3 regions of the Streptomyces sp. NPDC059900 genome follow, and region 2 is predicted to be linked to each of the others. Evidence: riboswitches for the same ligand, from Rfam matches in the RefSeq annotation. Region 2 holds a riboswitch; each other region holds the start of a gene.
The links. Region 2 has a riboswitch for S-adenosylmethionine ahead of thrC (threonine synthase). Riboswitches for the same ligand answer to the same signal wherever they lie in the genome.
Positions count from the first base shown of each region.

Region 1: it holds a riboswitch for S-adenosylmethionine, as region 2 does, so the genes downstream of both, ACQKIP_RS27515 (LLM class flavin-dependent oxidoreductase) here and thrC (threonine synthase) in region 2, are expected to answer to the same signal.
Region 3: it holds a riboswitch for S-adenosylmethionine, as region 2 does, so the genes downstream of both, ACQKIP_RS36690 (aminotransferase class V-fold PLP-dependent enzyme) here and thrC (threonine synthase) in region 2, are expected to answer to the same signal.

Region 1 covers NZ_JBNNJZ010000256.1:253-7,774, reverse strand. Annotated here, with positions in the region: gene ACQKIP_RS27535 (excinuclease ABC subunit UvrA) at 1-1,420, shown strand, start outside; gene ACQKIP_RS27530 (M13 family metallopeptidase) at 1,481-3,433, shown strand; gene ACQKIP_RS27525 (glutathione S-transferase C-terminal domain-containing protein) at 3,505-4,233, opposite strand; SAM riboswitch class IV at 4,780-4,892, shown strand; gene ACQKIP_RS27520 (putative leader peptide) at 4,849-5,097, shown strand; gene ACQKIP_RS27515 (LLM class flavin-dependent oxidoreductase) at 5,193-6,443, shown strand; partial or broken gene ACQKIP_RS27510 (NtaA/DmoA family FMN-dependent monooxygenase) at 6,461-7,522, shown strand, end outside.
Region 2 covers NZ_JBNNJZ010000096.1:10,053-17,574, forward strand. Annotated here, with positions in the region: gene ACQKIP_RS16285 (DUF3263 domain-containing protein) at 1-5, shown strand, start outside; gene otsB (trehalose-phosphatase) at 34-885, shown strand; gene ACQKIP_RS16295 (alpha,alpha-trehalose-phosphate synthase (UDP-forming)) at 1,131-2,546, opposite strand; gene ACQKIP_RS16300 (hypothetical protein) at 2,631-2,915, opposite strand; gene ACQKIP_RS16305 (glucosyl-3-phosphoglycerate synthase) at 2,999-3,943, opposite strand; SAM riboswitch class I at 4,110-4,244, shown strand; gene thrC (threonine synthase) at 4,262-5,578, shown strand; gene ACQKIP_RS16315 (MoaD/ThiS family protein) at 5,690-5,965, shown strand; gene ACQKIP_RS16320 (cold-shock protein) at 6,390-6,593, shown strand; gene groL (chaperonin GroEL) at 6,930-7,522, shown strand, end outside.
Region 3 covers NZ_JBNNJZ010000478.1:205-5,828, forward strand. Annotated here, with positions in the region: partial or broken gene ACQKIP_RS36680 (ubiquinol-cytochrome c reductase cytochrome b subunit) at 1-513, shown strand, start outside; gene trpD (anthranilate phosphoribosyltransferase) at 653-1,717, shown strand; SAM riboswitch class IV at 1,792-1,908, shown strand; gene ACQKIP_RS36690 (aminotransferase class V-fold PLP-dependent enzyme) at 2,116-3,543, shown strand; gene ACQKIP_RS36695 (glycerate kinase family protein) at 3,495-4,715, opposite strand; gene ACQKIP_RS36700 (SLC13 family permease) at 4,738-5,624, opposite strand, start outside.

The DNA.
Region 1 (7,522 bases), on a different contig from region 2:
CCTGAACATCGCCGACTGCTCCTCGATGCAGATCAGCGACCTCGCCGCGTTCGTGCGCGGCCTCGACGACCCGGCCGTCGCGCCGCTGATCGCGAGCCTGCGCGAGCTGCTCGAATCGCTCGTCGAGATCGGGCTCGGCTATCTGAGCCTGGACCGCACATCGGGCTCGCTCTCCGGCGGCGAGGCCCAGCGCGTGAAGATGGTGCGCCATCTCGGCTCCAGCATCACCGACGTGACGTACGTCTTCGACGAGCCGACCATCGGCCTGCACCCGCACGACATCCGGCGCATGAACGACCTGCTGCTGCGGCTGCGCGACAAGGGCAACACGGTGCTCGTCGTCGAGCACAAGCCCGAGGTCATCGCGATCGCCGACCACGTGGTGGACCTCGGTCCCGCGGCCGGCACGGCGGGCGGGCAGATCTGCTTCACCGGCGACGTGGCGGGGCTGCGCGCGTCGGGCACGCTGACCGGGCGGCATCTGGAACACCGGGCCCGGCTGCGCGAGCAGGTGCGCGTGCCCAAGGGGCAGCTGTCCATCCAGGGCGCCGACCGGCACAACCTCAAGGACGTCGAGGTCGACATCCCGCTCGGGGTGCTCGCCGTGGTCACCGGCGTCGCGGGCTCCGGCAAGAGCTCGCTGATCCACGGCTACCTCTCCGGGCAGGAGGGCGTGGTGGTCGCCGACCAGTCGCCGATCCGCGGCTCGCGCCGCTCGAACCCGGCGACCTACACCGGTCTGCTCGGCCCGATCCGCACCGCGTTCGCCAAGGCCAACGGCGTCAAGGCGGCCCTGTTCAGCGCGAACTCCGATGGCGCCTGCCCCAAGTGCAACGGCATCGGGCTCATCTACACCGACCTGGCGATGATGCCCGGGGTGGCGTCCGTCTGCGAGGCGTGCGCGGGCGAGCGGTTCACCGCCGAGGTCCTCGCCTACCGGCTGCGCGGCAAGAACATCAGCGAGGTCCTCGGCATGTCCGTCGCCGAGGCACTCGATTTCTTCCCCACGGGCCAGGCGCACGCCGTCCTCGGCCGTCTCGGCGATGTCGGGCTCGGCTATCTGCGGCTCGGCCAGCCCCTGAACACCCTCTCCGGCGGCGAGCGCCAGCGCCTCAAGCTCGCCATCCACATGGCGGAGAAGTCCTCGACGTACGTCCTGGACGAACCGACGACCGGACTGCACCTGGCCGACGTGGACAAGCTGCTCGCGCTGCTCGACCGGCTCGTGGACGACGGCAACTCGGTGGTCGTCATCGAGCACCACCAGGCGGTGATGGCGCACGCCGACTGGATCATCGACCTGGGGCCCGGCGGCGGGCACGACGGCGGGCAGGTGGTGTTCACCGGCACGCCCGCGACCCTGGTGACCGAGGGGGAGACCGTGACGGCGCGGCATCTGCGGGAGTACGTCGGCGGCTGAGGCCGGGCCGGAGCCGTAAGGCGATCGTGCTCGGGCACGGTGTCCGCGTAGGGTGCGTGAATGAGCATGCTGGATGACGCCCGCGCGGGCATGAACCCCGAGATCCGACCCCAGGACGACCTGTTCGGCCACGTCAACGGTCACTGGCTTGAGACCGAGCCGATCCCCGAGGATCGCTCGAGCTGGGGCCCCTTCGTGCAGTTGGTCGACACGGCCGAGGAACAAGTGAAGGTGATCATCCAGGAGCTGGCGTCGGACGGCGCCGGCTCGGATGACGCGCGCAAGATCGCCACGCTGTACGCCTCGTTCATGGACGAGGAGACGATCGCCGCCCGCGGGCTCGCCCCGGCGCAGCCCCTGATCGACGCCGTCGCGGGACTGCGGGACACCCGGCAGCTCGCGGCGTTCCTCGGCCGCTTCGAGCGGACCGGCGGCTCCGGTCTGTTCGGTTCCTACATCGACTCGGACGACCGCAACTCCGACCGCTACCTCTTCAACGTCCTCCAGGGCGGGATCGGCCTGCCCGACGAGTCGTACTACCGCGAAGAGAAGTTCGCCGAGATCCGCGAGAAGTACCTCGCCTACCTCACCGAGCTGCTCACGCTGGGCGAGCACGCCTCGCCCGCCGAGGCCGCGCAGACGGTTCTCGCCCTGGAGACCCGCCTCGCCGCGGGCCACTGGGAGCGGGCCGAGACGCGCGACGTGCAGAAGACCTACAACCTCCTCACCCTGCACGAACTGACCACCCTGGCCCCGCACTTCGACTGGCGCGGCTACGCCGAGGGGCTCGGCGGCTCGGAAGCCACCATCGCCGAGACGTGCGTCCGCCAGCCGTCCTTCTTCCGTCACCTGTCCGCGGTCCTTGACGAGGTGCCGATCGAGCAGTGGCGCGACTGGGCGCTGGTGCGGGTCCTGCGTTCGTGCGCGCCCTACCTCACGGACGCGTTCGTGCGGAACAACTTCGAGTTCTACGGCCGCACCCTCAACGGCACCCCCGAGCTGCGCGCCCGGTGGAAGCGGGCGGTCGCGTTCGTCGAGGGCTCCATCGGCGAGGCCGTCGGCAAGGAGTACGTGGCGCGGCACTTCCCGCCGAGCTCCAAGGCGATGATGGACGACCTCGTCGCCAACCTCCTGGAGGCCTACCGCCAGTCGATCGCCCGCCTGGACTGGATGACGGACGAGACGAAGGAGCGCGCCTACGAGAAGCTCGCCACCTTCCGCCCCAAGATCGGCTACCCCGACACCTTCCGCGACTACTCGGCTCTTGAGGTCACCGAGGGCGACCTGCTCGGCAACGCGCAGGCGGCGGACGCCTTCGAGTCCGACCGGCAGCTCGCCAAGATCGGCGCGCCGGTCGACCGCGACGAGTGGTTCATGCTGCCGCAGACCGTCAACGCCTACTACAACCCGGGCACCAACGAGATCTGCTTCCCCGCGGGCATCCTGCAGAAGCCGTTCTTCTCGCCCGACGCCGACCCGGCCGAGAACTACGGCGGCATCGGCTCGGTCATCGGCCACGAGATCGGCCACGGCTTCGACGACCAGGGCGCGCAGTACGACGGTGCGGGCAACCTCAACGACTGGTGGACCGCGGCCGACAAGACCGCGTTCGAGGCGAAGTCGAAGGCGCTGGTCAAGCAGTACGACGCCTTCTCGCCGCGCAACCTGCCGGACGAGTTCGTCAACGGCTCGCTGACGGTCGGCGAGAACATCGGCGACCTGGGCGGTCTGACCATCGGGCACACCGCGTACCGCATCGCGCTCGACGGCGCCGCGATGCCCACGAGCGGCGGCCTGACCGGCTCGCAGCGGCTCTTCATGAGCTGGGCCTACTGCTGGCGCACCAAGCGCCGCAAGGAGCAGGAGCAGCAGTACCTCACCATCGACCCGCACTCGCCGCCCGAGTTCCGCGCCAACATCGTGCGCAACCTCGAAGAGTTCCACGAGGCGTTCGAGACGGCGGAGGGCGACGGTCTCTGGCTGGACCGCGAGGAGCGCGTCCGGATCTGGTGAGCATCCGGGAGTGAAGTCCGGGCCTGGTCGCGGCAGTGTGCCGCGACCGGGCCCGATCCGCTTGGGCCCCGTCAGCCGGAGCGGGGGTGGTTGGCGCGGAAGGCCGGGATGTCGTGCAGGCGGCGGGCGTAGGAGCGGAGGCGGGGGTAGGCGTGCACGGCCTCGTTTTCGGCTGCGGTGAGGTGGACCAGCTGTGCCCACAAGTGCACGTCCGCCGCCGTCAGTTCGTCGCCCACGACGTAGCGGCGCGAGGCAAGACGGCGGTCGAGGCGGTCCAGTGTCGCGGGGGTGAGCGGATCGGCGAGGAAGTCGTGCCAGGTGTCGATCCGGGCGGCCAGGGACGGCGGTCGCAGGAGGCGGCGCGGGCCGTTCCCGTTCCCGTGCGCGGCGAGGCGGCAGGCGAGGTCGCGCAGGATGTCCGGCGTGTGATTGCTGACGACGTGTCCGCTCCACCGGTCGCACAGGGCGGGAACGGTCAGCGGGCCGTGGAAGTGGTACTCGGTGGCCTCGTAGAAGCGGTGCAGGTCGTCGAGTGCGGCGGTGGTGTCCGTGGTCTCCGGGGCCAGGAGCGTCGTGGTGACCGACTCCCTGAGCCCGAGCAGGTCGAGGGTGACCGAGACGCGCAGCGAGCGGGGACATCCGGCCGAGAGATACAGGTGGTATCGGTGGGGCGCCGGATAGAAGCCGCCGGCCAGGTCCGCGCCGATACGGCTGCGGATCGGGGCGGGACACGTGCCGTGCGGGGAGCGCGACGTCTCCGGGACGGGGCGGCGGGGACGGTGCGACGTGATCTCGGGCATGGCTCTCCAGGCAGGTGAGGGGGGCGCCGCCCGGGTGCTTGCCGACGGTGGCGCGGTGGGGGAGAGGGGCAGGCGTAGCCGCGGAGGGCTGCGGCAGGGGGCGCGTTTCCGCTGCGCGCACGTCCCGCGCACCGGGTACGCCATGTACGTCTCGTATGTGCGGGGACGTCAGGCAGCTGGAACCGAGGCGCTGCACACGCGCAGCAGGTCGATGTGCAGACGTCTGGTCAGAATGCGGGGGCGGGGACGGGGCGCGGACAGGAGAGGCCGCTGCATGCCCTTCCTCTCGCCGAACGCCCTGAACATGTGCACCAGCCCTGCCGTCGGGGCCCGTTGAGCCGGGTCGTGACCGTCTCCGGCAGTCTGGGTCCGGGCGTCCGGTGCGTCAAGAAGGCCCGGGAACTCGCCGCCGGGAAGCGGAACAGAAGCAGGGGCCCGGCGGTTGTGCCTGAGAAGGACGCACACCGAGGCACGTACTCAGCTGTGAGCACGCCCATGATCCACGGGCATTGCGCACCGCCCCGGCCTCACGTAACGTCCCGAGCAGGTTACGAGTGTCAGCGTCAAGCCCTGGCTTGCTGACCGGCAACCCTCCCACGCGGCGGGGTGCTCCAGGTGAGGACCAGGCGGACCCGCTCAGGGCTCCGCAAGCGCGAGACGGCGAGGCCCCTGGCCCGCCGGGCCGAAAGGGTGGAGGTGGGGGACGTGTCGGTGATGCTGCCCGTGCTGCCCGCCGCGCCCGCGTCGGCGTCCGTGTCGGCAGCCCCGCGCGTCAAGGTGATCGCCCCGCGCCCACAGGTCCACCTGTACTCCCGACCGCACATCGATCTGCAGCGCGTCGCCGGCGCGCTCTGTCGTTCCTGACCCGTCACCCCGCCGCCGCACCCTCGGAGCCGAGGGGCCGGTGATCTCGTACGGTCGATCAGGAAGGCACACCTTTCGTGTCGTCATCATCAGCGCTGCCCCATTCATCCGCTCAATCCGTTTCCTCCTCTCCCTCCGGCGCCCCGCTGCACCTGGCCGTCGCACTCGACGGCGCGGGCTGGCACCCGGCCGCCTGGCGTGAACCGGTCGCCCGGCCGGGGGAGTTGCTCACCGCCCGGTACTGGACCGATCTGATCACCGAGGCCGAACGCGGCCTGCTCGACTTCGTGACCATCGAGGACGCGCTCGGGCTCCAGTCCTCGCACTTCACCGAATCCGACGGACGCACGGACCAGGTGCGAGGGCGCCTCGACGCGGTCCTCATCGCCGCCCGTGTCGCCCCGCTGACCAGCCACATCGGCCTCGTGCCGACCGTGGTGACCACCCACACGGAGCCCTTCCACATATCCAAGGCGATCGCCACGCTCGACTACGTGAGCGCGGGCCGCGCGGGCCTGCGGGTGCAGGTGTCCGCACGCCGCAACGACGCCGCGCACTTCGGGCGCCGCACGTTTCCCGCCCTCGACGGCGTCGGGGACCTCGGCAGAGCGGACGTACGTGAGCTGACCCTCGACCTCTTCGACGAGGTGGCCGACTACGTCGAAGTCGTGCGCCGCCTCTGGGACAGCTGGGAGGACGACGCGGAGATCCGGGACGTCGCCACCGGCCGCTTCATCGACCGCGAAAAGCTGCACTACGTCGACTTCGAGGGCAAGCACTTCAGCGTCAAGGGCCCCTCGATCACCCCCCGGCCGCCGCAGGGCAGGCCCCTTGTCGGCGCGCTCGCCCACGAGGGCCCGACCGACGCCCCCTTCCGGCTCCTCGGCCGCTCCGCCGACATCGGATTTGTCACCCCGCGCGACGCGGCGCACGCACGCGCCATCGTCACCGCGGTCCGTGCCGAGCAGGACGAGGCCGGGCGCACCGCCGAGCCCCTGAACCTCTTCGGCGACCTGGTGGTGTTCCTCGACGACGACCCGGCCGCCGCCGCGGCCCGCCGCGAGCGCCTTGACGCCCTCGCCGGTCACCCGTACACCAGCGACGCACACGTCTTCACCGGCACACCCGCTCAACTGGCCGACCTGCTTGACGAGTTGCAGCAATCCGGTCTCGCCGGTTTCCGGCTGCGGCCCGCCGTCGCCGGTCACGACCTCCCGGCGATCACCCGGGGCCTGGTGCCCGAACTCCAGCGCCGCGGCGCCTTCCGGCACGCGTACGAGGCCGGCACCCTGCGCGGCCTGCTCGGCCTCGCCCGCCCCGCAAGCCGCTACGCCGCCACCGCCTGAGCCGGAAGGAACCCGACATGAGCAAGTCACCGGACAAGCCGCTCAAGCAGATCCACCTCGCGGCGCACTTCCCCGGCGTCAACAACACCACCGTATGGAGCGACCCCGAAGCCGGGAGCCACATCGAGTTCAGCTCCTTCGCGCACTTCGCCCGCACCGCCGAGCGCGCCAAATTCGACTTCCTGTTCCTCGCCGAGGGTTTGCGCCTGCGTGAACAGGGCGGCGAAATCTACGACTTGGACGTCGTCGGACGGCCCGACACCTTCACCGTCCTCACCGCGCTCGCCGCCGTCACCGAACGCCTCGGCCTGACCGGCACCATCAACTCCACCTTCAACGAGCCGTACGAGGTGGCCCGCCAGTTCGCCAGCCTCGACCACCTCTCCGGCGGGCGCGCCGCCTGGAACGTCGTGACCTCCTGGGACGCCTTCACCGGCGAGAACTTCCGGCGCGGCGGATTCCTGCCGCAGGAGGAGCGGTACTCCAGGGCGAAGGAATTCCTCGCCACGGCGAACGAACTCTTCGACTCCTGGCGGGGTGACGAGATCGCCGCCGACCGGGAGAGCGGCACTTTCCTGCGCGACGCCAAGGCGGGCGCCTTCGTCCACCAGGGGCAGCACTTCGACATCCAGGGGCAGTTCAACGTCCCGCGCAGCCCGCAGGGCCGACCCGTCATCTTCCAGGCCGGTGACTCCGAGGAGGGGCGCGAGTTCGCGGCCGAGGGCGCCGACGCGATCTTCAGCCGGTACAGCACGCTCAAGGAAGGCCAGGCGTTCTACACGGACGTCAAGGGACGCCTCGCGCGCTACGGCCGCACCCACGACCAGCTGCTCATCCTGCCCGCCGCGACCTTCGTCCTCGGGGACACGGACGCCGATGCGGAGGAACTCTCCCGCGAGGTGCGGCGCAAGCAGGTCAGCGGCGCAACGGCGATCAAGCATCTGGAGTTCGTCTGGAACCGCGACCTGTCCGCGTACGACCCGGACGGACCGCTGCCCGGCATCGACCCCGACCTCGGCGAGCACACCGTCGCCCGCGGGCGCGCCCAGGTACGGATGTACCGCGACCCGCTGGCCACC
Region 2 (7,522 bases):
GTTGAGCGCAGGGGCGGGCGTAGGGTCTGGCGCATGGGTGACCCCGAGTACTCTTCCGAGCTGCCCGAGCCCGTGACTCCCGCCGGGCGCGAGGGTCTTGCCGCGCTTCTCGCGCGGCCCGGGAAGGCTGTGATCGCGCTCGACTTCGACGGCACGCTCGCGGCGATCGTGCCCGATCCCGAGCAGGCCCGCGCCCATCCCGGCGCCGTTCCCGCCCTCGCCGCGCTCGCGCCGAAGGTGCGGTCCGTCGCGGTGGTGACGGGGCGGCCCGCGGGAGTCGCGGTGCGGTACGGCGGCCTTGCGGGGGTGCCGGGGCTCGAACACCTCGTCGTGCTCGGGCATTACGGTGCCGAGCGCTGGGACGCGGTGTCCTCTGCGGTTCATGCGGCTGATCCGCACCCCGGGGTGGCGGCCGTGCGGGCCGAGTTGCCCGGGTTCCTGGACGGGATCGGGGCGTGGCGCGGTACCTGGATCGAGGAGAAGGGGCGGGCGGTCGCCGTCCATACCCGCCGGGCGCGGGATCCGCAGGCCGCGTTCGAGGCGTTGCGCGATCCGCTCGCGGAGCTGGCGTCCCGCCACGGTCTGATCGTCGAACCGGGGCGGCTTGTCCTTGAGTTGCGTCCGCCGGGGATGGACAAGGGGGTTGCCCTTGCTGAGTACGTCCGTGAGGTGGGCGCGGAGAGTGTCCTCTACGCGGGGGACGATCTGGGTGACCTTCCCGCTTTCGCGGCGGTGGAGAAGCTGCGTTCTGATCAGGTGCGGGGGCTGTTGGTGTGCAGTGGCAGCTCGGAGGTGGTGGAGCTTGCCGAGCGGGCGGACCTCGTGGTGGACGGCCCCGAGGGGGTCGTGACCCTGCTGTCAGCAATCGCCGCCCGGCTGTCCTGACCGCAAGGATTAGTCCCCAACCCCGCCCCTTCCCGCTAACTCGCCGGCGCGAGGGCCTTGCGTGCCGTCATCACCGGCTCCGCCGAGTTCGTCCTCAAACGCCGGACGGGCTGAGATATCCGCCGGTCCGGGGTGATCTTTCAGCCGTCCGGCGATTGAGGACCGGGGGTCTGGGGGCGGAGCCCCCTGCGCGGCGCAGCCGCCAATGGATGCAGCCGGGAAGGGGCGGGGTTGGGGAAAATTCCTTACCCCAGGGCGCGGAGCTGGTCCAGGAACCACTGGGCCGGGGGGAGGGCCGTGGCCGCCGCGGCGAGGCGCTTCGTGCGTTCCGCGCGCTCCGCCAGAGGCATCGTCAGCGCCGTATGCAGGGCGGCAGCCGTAGCCGTCACGTCATACGGATTCACCACCACCGCATCCTCGCCCAACTCCTCGTACGCCCCCGCCTCCCGGGAGAGGACCAGCGCGCACCCCTCGTCGGAGACGACCGGAACCTCCTTGGCCACCAGGTTCATCCCGTCCCGGATGGGGTTCACCAGGGCCACGTCGGCGAGACGGTACGCCGCGAGCGAGCGCGCGAAGTCGTCCTTCACGTGCAGGACGACCGGCGTCCAACCCTCCACCCCGAACTCGGAGTTGATCTCGTCCGCCAGCCTCTGCACGGAGGCGGTGTAGTCGCGGTACACCGCGAGATCCTGCCGCGACGGATACGCGAACGCGACATGCACGACCCGCTCCCGCCACTCGGGCCGCGTGGCGAGCAGCTCCCGGTACGCCTGCAAGCCCCGCACAATGTTCTTGGAGAGCTCGGTCCGGTCGACCCGGACGATCACCTTCCGATCGCCGTCCCCGGAACCGGAGCCCCCGATCTGCTCCCGCAGCGCGACGAGCCGCTCCTCCACGTCCTCCCGCCGCGACCGCTCCCGCAGGAAGTCCGCGTCGGCCCCGAGCCCGTGCACCCCGATCCGCGTCCCCGACGTGCCCCCGAGGAGCGCGACGCAGCAGTCGCTGAACGCGTCCGCCCACCGCCCCGTCAGGAACGCCGCCCGGTCGGCGCCCAGGATGCCGCGGAGCAGCTGCTCGGCGACGTCGTCCGGCAGCATCCGGAAGTAGTCCACCGGCGCCCACGGCGTGTGCGAGAAGTGGCCGATGCGCAGGTCGGGGCGCAGCTCGCGCAGCATCCCCGGCACCAGGGCCAGGTGGTAGTCCTGGACGAGGACCGCAGCGCCCCCGGCCGCGCTCTCGGCGAGCGCCTCGGCGAAGGCGCGGTTGTAGGTCTCGTACGACGCCCACTGTGCGCGGAACTCCGGGCCGAAGGCCGGTTCGAGCGGCGTCTGGTACAGCATGTGGTGGACGAACCACAGGACCGAGTTCGCGATTCCGTTGTACGCGTCGGCGTGCACCCCCTCGTGCGAACCCGCGTCGATGTCGAGCATCCGCACGCCGGGCTCGCCGACCCCGCGCCGCACGGCCTCCCGGTCGCCGTCGCCCAGTGCCGCGCACACCCACAGCGCGGCCTCGGAGTCGCCGATCGCGCTGAGCCCGGAGACGAGTCCGCCGCCGCCCCGCTTGGCCGTCAGCTCCCCGTTCTCCTCCAGGGCGTACGAGACGGGGCCGCGGTTGGACGCGACGAGGACCTGGGCTGCGGCGTGCTCGGAGACCATGTGCGCAACCTAGCCCTTCCGGGAAGGGCTCAAACGTACGGCCGGACCGCGATGACCCGGCCGTATACGTTCAGGGACAAGGGCCTAGTTCCGTCTGCTCCGTGCCGCCGCCACCGCGAGCGCGCCCAGGACGCACAGGGAGATCGCGAGGCCCGCGTACAGCATCGTGTCCGAGTTGCTGCCGCTGTCGGCCAGCTGTCCGCGGCCGCTGTGCTGCTCGTCCGCGGGGGTGAGTTCGATGCGGTCGACGGTCCTGGTGTTCGCGTACGACGATGCGCCGTGACGCACCTCCGCGGCCGGGGCGGCGGAGGCAGGCGCGGCCGCGGCGCCGAGCAGTCCTGCCATGAGGCCGACCGTGGCCATGGTCATGCGACCGTTGCGTCGCGCGCTTCCCACTGCATGTCTTTGCCACATAAGTGGGGAATGTAGACAAAATGCCCGGCGATGAGTGGTTACGCCACGCGGCGTGCCGTGTACTCCGCGACGCCGGACATCGGCGGGCGCTCCTCCGTGTCGACCGAATGGGTCCGCGGCTCGAACCCCTGCTCGCCCCGTTCGAACTGTATGAGCTCGGGGCGTACGAGATGGCCGCGCGCCAGGCGCAGCTGTGCCGTCCGGTAGATCGCCGCGGCCATCCGGCCGAGCGCCTGCCCGTCCTGGTGGCGGTGCTTGCGCACCCCGACGTCGACCTGCGCGAGCGCGTCGAGGCCCACGGTGTGCAGCGCGTCGACGAGCAGCCCGAGCTCCACGCCGTACCCGACGGGGAACGGCAACCGCTCAAGGAGGGACCGGCGCGCCGCGTACTCCCCGCCCAGCGGCTGCACGAATCCGGCGAGTTGGGGCCAGTGCATGTTGAGCAGCGGGCGCGCCATCAGCTCGGTGACCCGGCCGCCCTGGTCGTCGGTCCCGGCCAGCGGGCGGTCGTACATCGCCTTCACGAAGTCCACGTCGGGCTCGGTCAGGAGCGGGCCCACGATCCCCGTCACGAAGTCCGCCGAGAACTCCCTCAGGTCCGCGTCGACGAACGCGACGATGTCGCCGCCGGTCACCAGGAGCGAGCGCCACAGGACCTCGCCCTTGCCGGGCACGGCCGGGATGCGCGGCAGGATCTCGTCCCGGTGCACGACCCGCGCGCCCGCCGCCCCGGCGACCTCGGCCGTGCGGTCGGCGGAGCCGGAGTCGATCACCACGAGTTCGTCGACGAGGGCGGCCTTCTCGACCAGCTCGCGGCGGATCTCGGCGACGATCTCGCCGACCGTCGCCTCCTCGTCGAGCGCGGGCAGGACGACACTCACCGAGGCTCCCGACGCCCGTTTGGCGGCGACGAGCGCGCTGAGCGGGCGGTCGGCAACAGACCAGGAACGCCTGGTCAGCCAGCGCTCGGCCTCTTCCAGCACGGGGGGCTCCTCCTGTGTGTGGCCTACATGTGATCCATCTCGCGGTTCGGACGACTATCTCAAGGGTCCAGGCCGTCGGTTACAGTCTTGAACAACGCCGATGACCATCGCATGCCGGGGTCATCGCGCAACAAATGCCCCGGGCCCCTGAAGCCCGGCGCCATACCGCTCATCCAGAGGGGCAGAGGGATACGGCCCGTTGAAGCCCCGGCAACCATCCCGCCGACCGCGCACGCGAGGTCTCGGTGGGGAAGGTGCCAATTCCGTCTCGCGGCGAGATGCGTCGCGAGGAAGATGAGGAGAAAGGGCCTCGCCTCCATGGCTGCGCAGACTGTCGCAACGAACGACACCACCCCCTCCACCACGACGTCCACGGGTTCTGTGGACCTCGGCCCCGCGTCCGGCCTCTCCTGCCGCGAGTGCGGCGAGCTCTACCCGCTCGGCCCGATCTTCGCCTGCCAGGCCTGTTTCGGCCCGCTCGAAGTCGCGTACGACCTGCCGACCGGTGACCCCGAGGCGCTGCGCAAGCAGATCGAGTCCGGCCCGGACAACATCTGGCGCTACGCCCCGCTCCTTCCCGTCCCGGCGGACGTCGCCGAGAAGCCCAACATCAACCCCGGTTGGACCAAGCTCGTCAAGGCCGACAACCTCGCCCGCGAGCTCGGCGTCGAGCAGGGCAAGCTGTTCGTCAAGGACGACTCCGGCAACCCGACGCACTCCTTCAAGGACCGCGTCGTGGCGCAGGCCATCGAGGCCGCCCGCGCCTTCGGCTTCACCACGCTCTCCTGCTCCTCCACCGGCAACCTCGCGGGCGCCGTCGGTGCCGCCGCGGCCCGCGCCGGCTTCCGTTCCTGCGTGTTCATCCCGCACGACCTGGAGCAGGGCAAGGTCGTCATGGCCGCGGTGTACGGCGGCGAGCTCGTCGGCATCGAGGGCAACTACGACGACGTGAACCGCTTCTGCTCCGAGCTCATCGGCGACCCGCTGGGCGAGGGCTGGGGCTTCGTGAACGTGAACCTGCGGCCGTACTACGGCGAGGGTTCCAAGACCCTCGCGTACGAGATCTGCGAGCAGCTGGGGTGGGTCCTTCCCGACCAGCTGGTCATCCCGATCGCCTCCGGATCGCAGCTCACGAAGATCGACAAGGGCCTCAAGGAGCTCATCAAGCTCGGGCTCGTCGAGGACAAGCCCTACAAGATCTTCGGAGCGCAGGCCGAGGGGTGCTCGCCGGTGTCCACCGCCTTCAAGGCCGGGCACGACGTCGTGCGCCCGCAGAAGCCGGACACCATCGCCAAGTCGCTCGCCATCGGCAACCCCGCCGACGGGCCGTACGTCCTGGACATCGCGCGCCGTACGGGCGGTGCGGTGGAGGACGTGAACGACGAGCAGGTCGTCGACGCGATCAAGCTGCTCGCGCGGACCGAGGGCATCTTCGCGGAGACCGCGGGCGGTGTGACGGTGGGCGTCACGAAGAAGCTGATCGAGGCCGGTCTCATCGACCCGGCGCTCACCACCGTGGTGCTGAACACCGGTGATGGCCTCAAGACCCTGGACGCTGTTGCCGAGACCTCTCAGGCGACCGCGACGATCAAGCCCAACCTTGACGCGTTTCGCGCCGCGGGTCTTGCCGGTTAACCGCCGCAGGGCCTGAGCCTTCCTCCGTCTGCGGACCGTCGTGGCTGGTCGCGCAGTTCCCCGCGCCCCTGACGGGGCGCCCCACGCCCCCGAACTACCGAGGTGATCCCCATGAGCGTGAACGTTCGTATCCCCACCATTCTCCGCACCTACACCGGCGGTCAGTCCGAGGTCGCCGCCGAGGGGGCGAACCTCTCCGAGGTCATTGCCGACCTGGAGAAGAACCACGCCGGTATCGCGGCCCGCGTCCTGGACGACCAGGGCAAGCTGCGGCGCTTCGTGAACGTCTACGTGAACGACGACGACGTCCGCTTCGAGCAGGGTCTGGAGACCGCGACGCCGGACGGCGCCGGCATCTCGATCATTCCCGCCGTCGCCGGTGGTTGATTCTTTAAAGAAATACCCTGCGTAATCGGCTTTGCCCCCTCCGCGAGAGAAGTGGAGGGGGCAATTCCATGTGGTTGAGCACGGTACAGTTGGGAAGCGAGCTTCCCCGTTTGTGCCGAGCGCATATACGAAGTCGCCCTGAGGGCGACAAGAAGCAGCCAAAGTGCACTGCCCATTTGCCCCTCTCGTGGCATTTGTCCGGCCCGACTTGCCCTGAACTCCGGTAAATCCTCCGCATATTTCCGATCAGGCGTGCCCAGAATTCTCGTCTGATTGACCTGTTGCAGAGGGCAGTTGGACAGATACATTCAGCCGCGGTCGACGCGTTCCGGCGCACGCCTCCACAACCCATTGGGGGGGTGAGGTCTGACCCGGGTCCGCGAAGTGCGGGTCCGTGCAAGGGCCAGTAATAGGGGAGTTAGGCATGGCTCAGGGCACCGTCAAGTGGTTCAACGCGGAGAAGGGGTACGGCTTCATCGCGGTCGACGGTGGTGCGGATGTATTCGTCCACTACAGCGCGATCCAGATGGACGGCTACCGCACCCTTGAAGAAGGTCAGCGAGTTGAGTTCGAGATCTCGCAGGGCCAGAAGGGTCCGCAGGCGGACATGGTCAAGCTCGCCGTCTGATCTCGGCGCGATCGACCAGTGACTTAGCGAGTGACGAGGGGCCCGTATCCCGACAGGGGTACGGGCCCCTCGTGCGTCCGGGCGTGTGCGCCGCACCGCGCCCTGGACGCGCGCCCCCTCCGTACGTCCGGGATCCACTAGAGGCGCTTGCACTCGCAGGGGTCGAGTGCTAATCATTGGGCTTAGCACTCTCCGAGTGAGAGTGACAGAACTTGGATCGGGTCGGTGAGGCCCGCAGGCCGGGTGGGGCAAGGAACCACAAGGCTTGCAGGCCGTCCGTCGCGGGCACCGATGCGATCCGGAGCATGCCACCCCTGTCCGGGAGGACCACTTCACATGGCCAAGATCATCGCGTTCGACGAGGAGGCACGGCGCGGCCTCGAGCGCGGCATGAACCAGCTCGCCGACGCCGTCAAGGTGACCCTGGGCCCCAAGGGTCGCAACGTCGTCCTCGAGAAGAAGTGGGGTGCCCCCACGATCACCAACGATGGTGTTTCCATCGCCAAGGAGATCGAGCTCGAGGACCCGTACGAGAAGATCGGCGCCGAGCTGGTCAAGGAGGTCGCGAAGAAGACGGACGACGTCGCCGGTGACGGCACGACGACCGCGACCGTCCTGGCGCAGGCGCTGGTCCGCGAGGGCCTGCGCAACGTAGCCGCCGGTGCCAACCCGATGGCCCTCAAGCGCGGCATCGAGAAGGCCGTCGAGGCCGTCTCGGGCGCCCTGCTCGAGCAGGCCAAGGACGTGGAGACCAAGGAGCAGATCGCTTCGACCGCCTCCATCTCCGCCGCCGACACCCAGATCGGCGAGCTCATCGCCGAGGCCATGGACAAGGTCGGCAAGGAAGGCGTCATCACCGTCGAGGAGTCGCAGACCTTCGGGCTCGAGCTTGAGCTCACCGAGGGCATGCGCTTCGACAAGGGCTACAT
Region 3 (5,624 bases), on a different contig from region 2:
CCGCGCAACGTCCCGACCCGTACGGGCTTCGGTGTCGCGTGGATCACCTGGTACATGGTGCTGCTCATCGGTGGCGGCAACGACCTCTGGGCCACGCACTTCCACCTGTCGATCAACTCGATCACCTGGTTCGTGCGCATCGCGTTCTTCGTGGCGCCGGTCATCGCGTTCGTCGTCACCAAGCGGATCTGCCTGGGTCTGCAGCGGCGCGACAAGGACAAGGTCCTGCACGGCCGCGAGTCGGGCATCATCAAGCGCCTGCCGCACGGTGAGTTCATCGAGGTCCACGAGCCGCTGGGCCAGGAGCAGCTGCACACGCTCACCGCGCACGAGCAGTACGCGCCGGTCGAGATCGGCCCCTCGGTCGACGAGAACGGCGTCGAGCGCAAGGTGTCCGGTTCGCAGAAGCTGCGGGCCAAGCTCTCCAAGGGCTACTACGGGGAGGACAACCAGATCCCCAAGCCCACCACCGAGGAGTACAAGGAGATCACCAGCGGCCACGGCCACCACTGATCGACTGAAGCTCTGACGACAAGGTCGCCACGGCAAGAGCCCCGTCCCGTGCATCCAGTGCATGGACGGGGCTCTTTGCCGTCCTGCGGGCTGGATAAGGTGTTCCTGTCCTATGGCTGAACGAACCCAGGAGCGGCAGATGAGCGCTGTGACCCCCGCAGGAGGCAACACCGCGGCGGCCCGTTCCTGGCCCGGTGTACTGAACGGGCTGCTCGAAGGGCGCGACCAGAGCGCGGCGGACACGGCCTGGGCGATGGACCGCATCATGCGGGGCGAGGCGACCGACGCGCAGATCGCGGGCTTCATGGTCGCGCTGCGGGCCAAGGGCGAGACCGTGGAGGAGATCTCCGGCCTCGTCCAGACGATGTACGAGCACGCCAATGTCATCGAGGTGCCGGGGCAGACCGTCGACATCGTCGGCACCGGTGGTGACGGCGCCAAGACCGTCAACATCTCCACGATGTCCGCGATCGTGGCCGCCGGCGCGGGTGCGAAGGTCGTCAAGCACGGCAACCGCGCCGCCTCCAGCGCGTCGGGCGCCTCCGACGTCCTGGAGAAGCTCGGGGTGAACCTGGAGCTGCCGCTGAAGCGGGTCGTGGAGGTGGCCGACGAAGCCGGGATCACGTTCTGCTTCGCCGTGAAGTTCCACCCGGCGCTGCGGCACGCCGGCGCGGCGCGCAGCCAGCTGGGCATCAGGACCGTCTTCAACGCCCTGGGGCCGCTCACCAACCCGGCCAGGGTGCGGGCCCAGGCGGTCGGTGTCGCCGACGCGCGGATGGCGCCGATCGTGGCGGGGGTCTTCGCCGAGCGCGGGCACTCCTCCCTCGTCTTCCGCGGTGACGACGGGCTCGACGAGCTGACGACCACCTCGACCTCGCGGGTCTGGGTCGTACGGGACGGCGCCGTGCGCGAGGAGCCCTTCGACCCGCGGGACGTCGGCATCGACCTCGTCCCCGTCGAGGCCCTGCGGGGCGCCGACGCCTCGTACAACGCCGAGGTCGCGCTGCGGCTCCTGGACGGCGAGAGCGGTCCCGTGCGGGACGCCGTGCTGCTCAACACGGCGGCGGCCCTGGTGGCCCGTACGCCGGGCGAGGGGGCCCTCGTGGAGCAGATCGGCGCCGGTATCGCGCAGGCCGCCGAGTCGATCGACTCCGGGGCCGCGAAGAAGGCCCTGGAGCGCTGGGTGGCGGCCAGCAACAGGTGAGTGTGGCGCACACCGCAGTCCGGATGCCGGACTGCGGTGTGCACCGGGAAGATCGTGTGGCAGGATGCTGCACAGGTCATGAGTGACAGCGATTAAGCCCCGGCTCGCTGTCCGGCAACCCTCCGTCCGTGGCGGGGTGCCCCGGGTGAAGACCAGGCCGTACGCAGCAAGGCGTATGGCAAGCGCGGACCCCTGCGAACACCCTGGGGTCCTGGTCCTCAAGGGAGCAGTCTCGTGAGCAAGCGAATGCGATAGGGCCTCCGGCCCCGTTCGCAGTACCCCCTCCGCCCGGCCAAGAGCGCCGCGCGTCGAGGCAACACCCGTACGCGGAGCAGCAGTTGTGCTGCCGCACGGGATCTTACGCAGCTGTTCCGTCTTGCTCGCAGGGAGATTTCGCCATGTCCGCACGCCCCGCCACCGCCACCGCCGAGCTGACCGCCACCGCCGAGGTCACCGCCACCGAGTCCGCAGACCCCTGCTGTGCCGCCCCGCTGCCCGTCCTCGGCCGTGACGTCACCGTGCCGCTCGTCACCGGCGGCGAGGTGACCTACGCGGCGCTCGACTACGCGGCGAGCGCCCCGGCACTCCAGCGGGTGTGGGACGACGTGGCCGCGTACGCGCCGTACTACGGCAGCGTGCACCGCGGTGCCGGGTACCTCTCGCAGCTCTCCACCGACCTCTTCGAGAACAGCCGGGTCACCGTCGCCGAGTTCCTCGGCTGCCGCGAGAGCGACCAGGTCGTCTTCACGCGTTCGACCACCGACTCGCTGAATCTCCTGGCCGCGGCGCTGCCCGCCGACTGCCAGGTCTTCGTCTTCGAGACCGAGCACCACGCATCGCTGCTGCCCTGGCGCGACGCCCGCGTGACGTACCTGAACGCGCCGCGCACCGCCGGGCAGGCCGTCGAGACCCTGGAGCGCGCCCTCGCCGACCGCGACCCCTACGGGCCCGCCCTGGTCTGCGTGACCGGCGCCTCGAACGTCACCGGTGAGCTGTGGCCGGTCAGGGAGCTCGCCGCCGCCGCCCACGCGCACGGTGCTCGCATCGTCCTGGACGCCGCGCAGCTCGCGCCCCACCACCCCGTCTCGATCAGCGAGCTCGACGTCGACTGGGTCGCCTTCTCCGGCCACAAGCTGTACGCGCCCTTCGGCTCCGGCGTCCTCGCGGGCCGCTCCGACTGGCTCCAGGCGGCCGAGCCCTACCTCGCGGGCGGCGGCGCCTCGCGCAAGGTCGCGCGGCGCCCCAAGGAAGCAGGCGGCGGCGTGGACGTCGAGTGGCACGACACCGCCGCGCGGCACGAGGCCGGTTCGCCGAACGTCATCGGCGTGTACTCGATCGCCTCCGCCTGCAAGGCGCTGACCGAGGCCGGCTTCGACGCGCTCGTCGCCCGTGAGAACCAGCTCATCGCCAAGGTGCGCGAGGGCCTGGCCGAGGTGCCCGCCGTCAAGGTGCTCTCGCTCTTCGGCGACGACGCGCCGCGCGTCGGCGTCATCTCCTTCGTCGTCGACGGCTGGAACAGCTCGCACTTCGCCGCCGCGCTCTCCGCCGAGTACGGCATCGGCGTACGCGACGGCCTGTTCTGCGCCCACCCGCTGGTGCGCACCCTGCTCGGCAGCGACCCGCAGACCCAGGGGGAGTGCGGTGCCCCCGAGGCCGCGCCCGGCGAGAAGTCCCTGAACGCGATCCGGGTCAGCTTCGGCGCGGGCACCCCCGACGAGCACGTGGAGCGCTTCGTGCGCGCCGTCAAGGAGCTGGTGGCGGACGGCGCGCGCTGGAACTACCGCACCGAGGACGGGCGCTGCGTGCCGGACACCAACGCCGCCTGAGCCTTGCTCGTCCTGCCCTCCCGTCCTTTCAGACGTGCCCCCAGAACGATCATCCGCAGCGCACGCTCGGTCGCGTCGGTGAGGAACTCGCCGCCCCGCCCCAGCGCCTCGGTCAGCGAGACCGGCGCGGGCAGGATCGAGCTGTAGGCGTCCACGCCCACCGCCCGTACGTGGTGGGCACCCTGGCCGATCGTGCCCGCGAGGACCAGGACGGGACGGCCGAACCGCTTGGCGCGCCGGGCCACTTCGGCGGGGACCTTGCCGCGCGGCGTCTGGTGGTCGAGGGCGCCCTCGGCGGTGATGACCAGGTCGGCGCGGGCAAGGCGCGCGTCCAGGTCCAGGTGGCCGAGCAGGACGTCGAAGCGGGGCAGGAGCCGGGCGCCGAGCGCCGCGAGACCGGCTCCCAGGCCTCCGGACGCGCCGGTTCCGGGGCCGAGGGCGAGGTCCGTCGTGGCGCGCAGGTCGCGGGTCAGGACGTGTGCCCAGCGGTCGAGAGCCGCCGCGAGCTGTTCGACCTGCGCGGCAGTGGCGCCCTTCTGCGGTCCGAAGACGCGGGCCACGCCGCGCTCGCCGGTCAGGACGTTGAAGGGGTTGCAGGCGACGCGGATCTCGGCGTCCTTCAGGCGCGGGTCAAGGCCCGAGGGGTCGATGCGGCTCAGGCGGGTCAGCTCCCGGCCGCCGCGCGGGAGTTCCCAGCCGTCCGCGTCCAGGAGCCGGGCGCCGAGCGCTTGCAGGGCCCCCGCGCCGCCGTCCGACGTGCCGGAGTCCCCGCAGCCCACCAGGACGCGGCGGGCGCCCGCGTCCAGCGCGGCGCCGATCAGCTCGCCGACGCCGTACGTCGTGGTGGCACCGGGGTCGCGCAGATCGCGGGGGACCAGCGAGAGTCCGGCCACTGCGGCCATCTCGACGACCGCCGTGCCGTCCGGCAGGAGCGCGAAGTGCGTGCCGATCCGCTGCCCGACGGGGCCGGTGGCGGGCAGCGCGACCAGGCGCCCTCCGCCGGTGGCGGCCAGGGCTCGGGCGGTGCCTTCGCCGCCGTCCACCAGGGGGATCAGATCGGTGTCGGCGTGCGGGACGACACGGCGTACTCCTTCGGCGATCGCCTCGGCCGCGGACTGCGCGGACAGGGACTCCTTGAAGCCGCTGGGGGCGATGGCGAAACGGGTCAGCATGGGGTCTCCAGTGCGGGCGGGATCAGCGGACGGGCACGCCGAGCAGCGGCCAGAGCGTGACGGCGAAGAGCAGGACGAGGGCGGCGGTCAGGGGTGCCAGGACCGCGGAGAGGCGCAGCAGGTCGCGCGGGGTGTAGGTGGGGGTGCCGGGGATGTCGGCGAAGAGCGTGACGGGCTTCGCGGACGCGGGCAGGGTGTGGCAGAAGCCGGCGGCGGCCGTGGAGGCCAGGGCCGCCGCGACCGGGTTGACGCCCGCGCCGACCGCCGCCGCGACGACCAGCGGGACCAGGACGGACGAGCGGGCCGAGCGGGACTGGAGGACCAGGTGCGCGGCCGTGCTGACCGCCACGACGAGGGCAAGGAAGAGCCAGGGCGGCACATCGAGGGGAACCCCGCCCACCAGCCACTTCGCCGCCCCCGAATCGGCGAGCGCGACGCCCATCGCCATCGTCGCCGCCATGAAGAGCAGCAGCGCCCACGGCACGGTCTTGAGCGCGTCCTTCAGACGTACGGTGCCCAGGGCGGGGGAGGAGGCGACGACCGCGCCGATCAGCGCGACCACCGCGGGCGGCACCTGGTGAAGGGGCTCGCTGCACCAGAGTGCGACGACCGTGGCCAGGAGGAGGGCGCAGCGGGTCTCGGCTGGCTCCCAGGCTCCGGAGACCGGCTGCTCGCTGTGCTCCTGGAGTTGCTCGACGGTGATGTGGACGGGGCCCTTGCGGTCCGCCCGCCGCGTCGTCGTCAGGAGGACGGCCTCCGCCGCCAGGTGGGAGGAGGCGATGGCGAGCGGCAGGCCGAGCAGCATCCACTGGGTGAAGCCGATCCGGTCCCCGGTGGCCTCCCACAGCACGGACACCGTGATCAGATGTGCGCCCGCGCCGATCAGAGTGGCGACCGCGGACAGAAGGA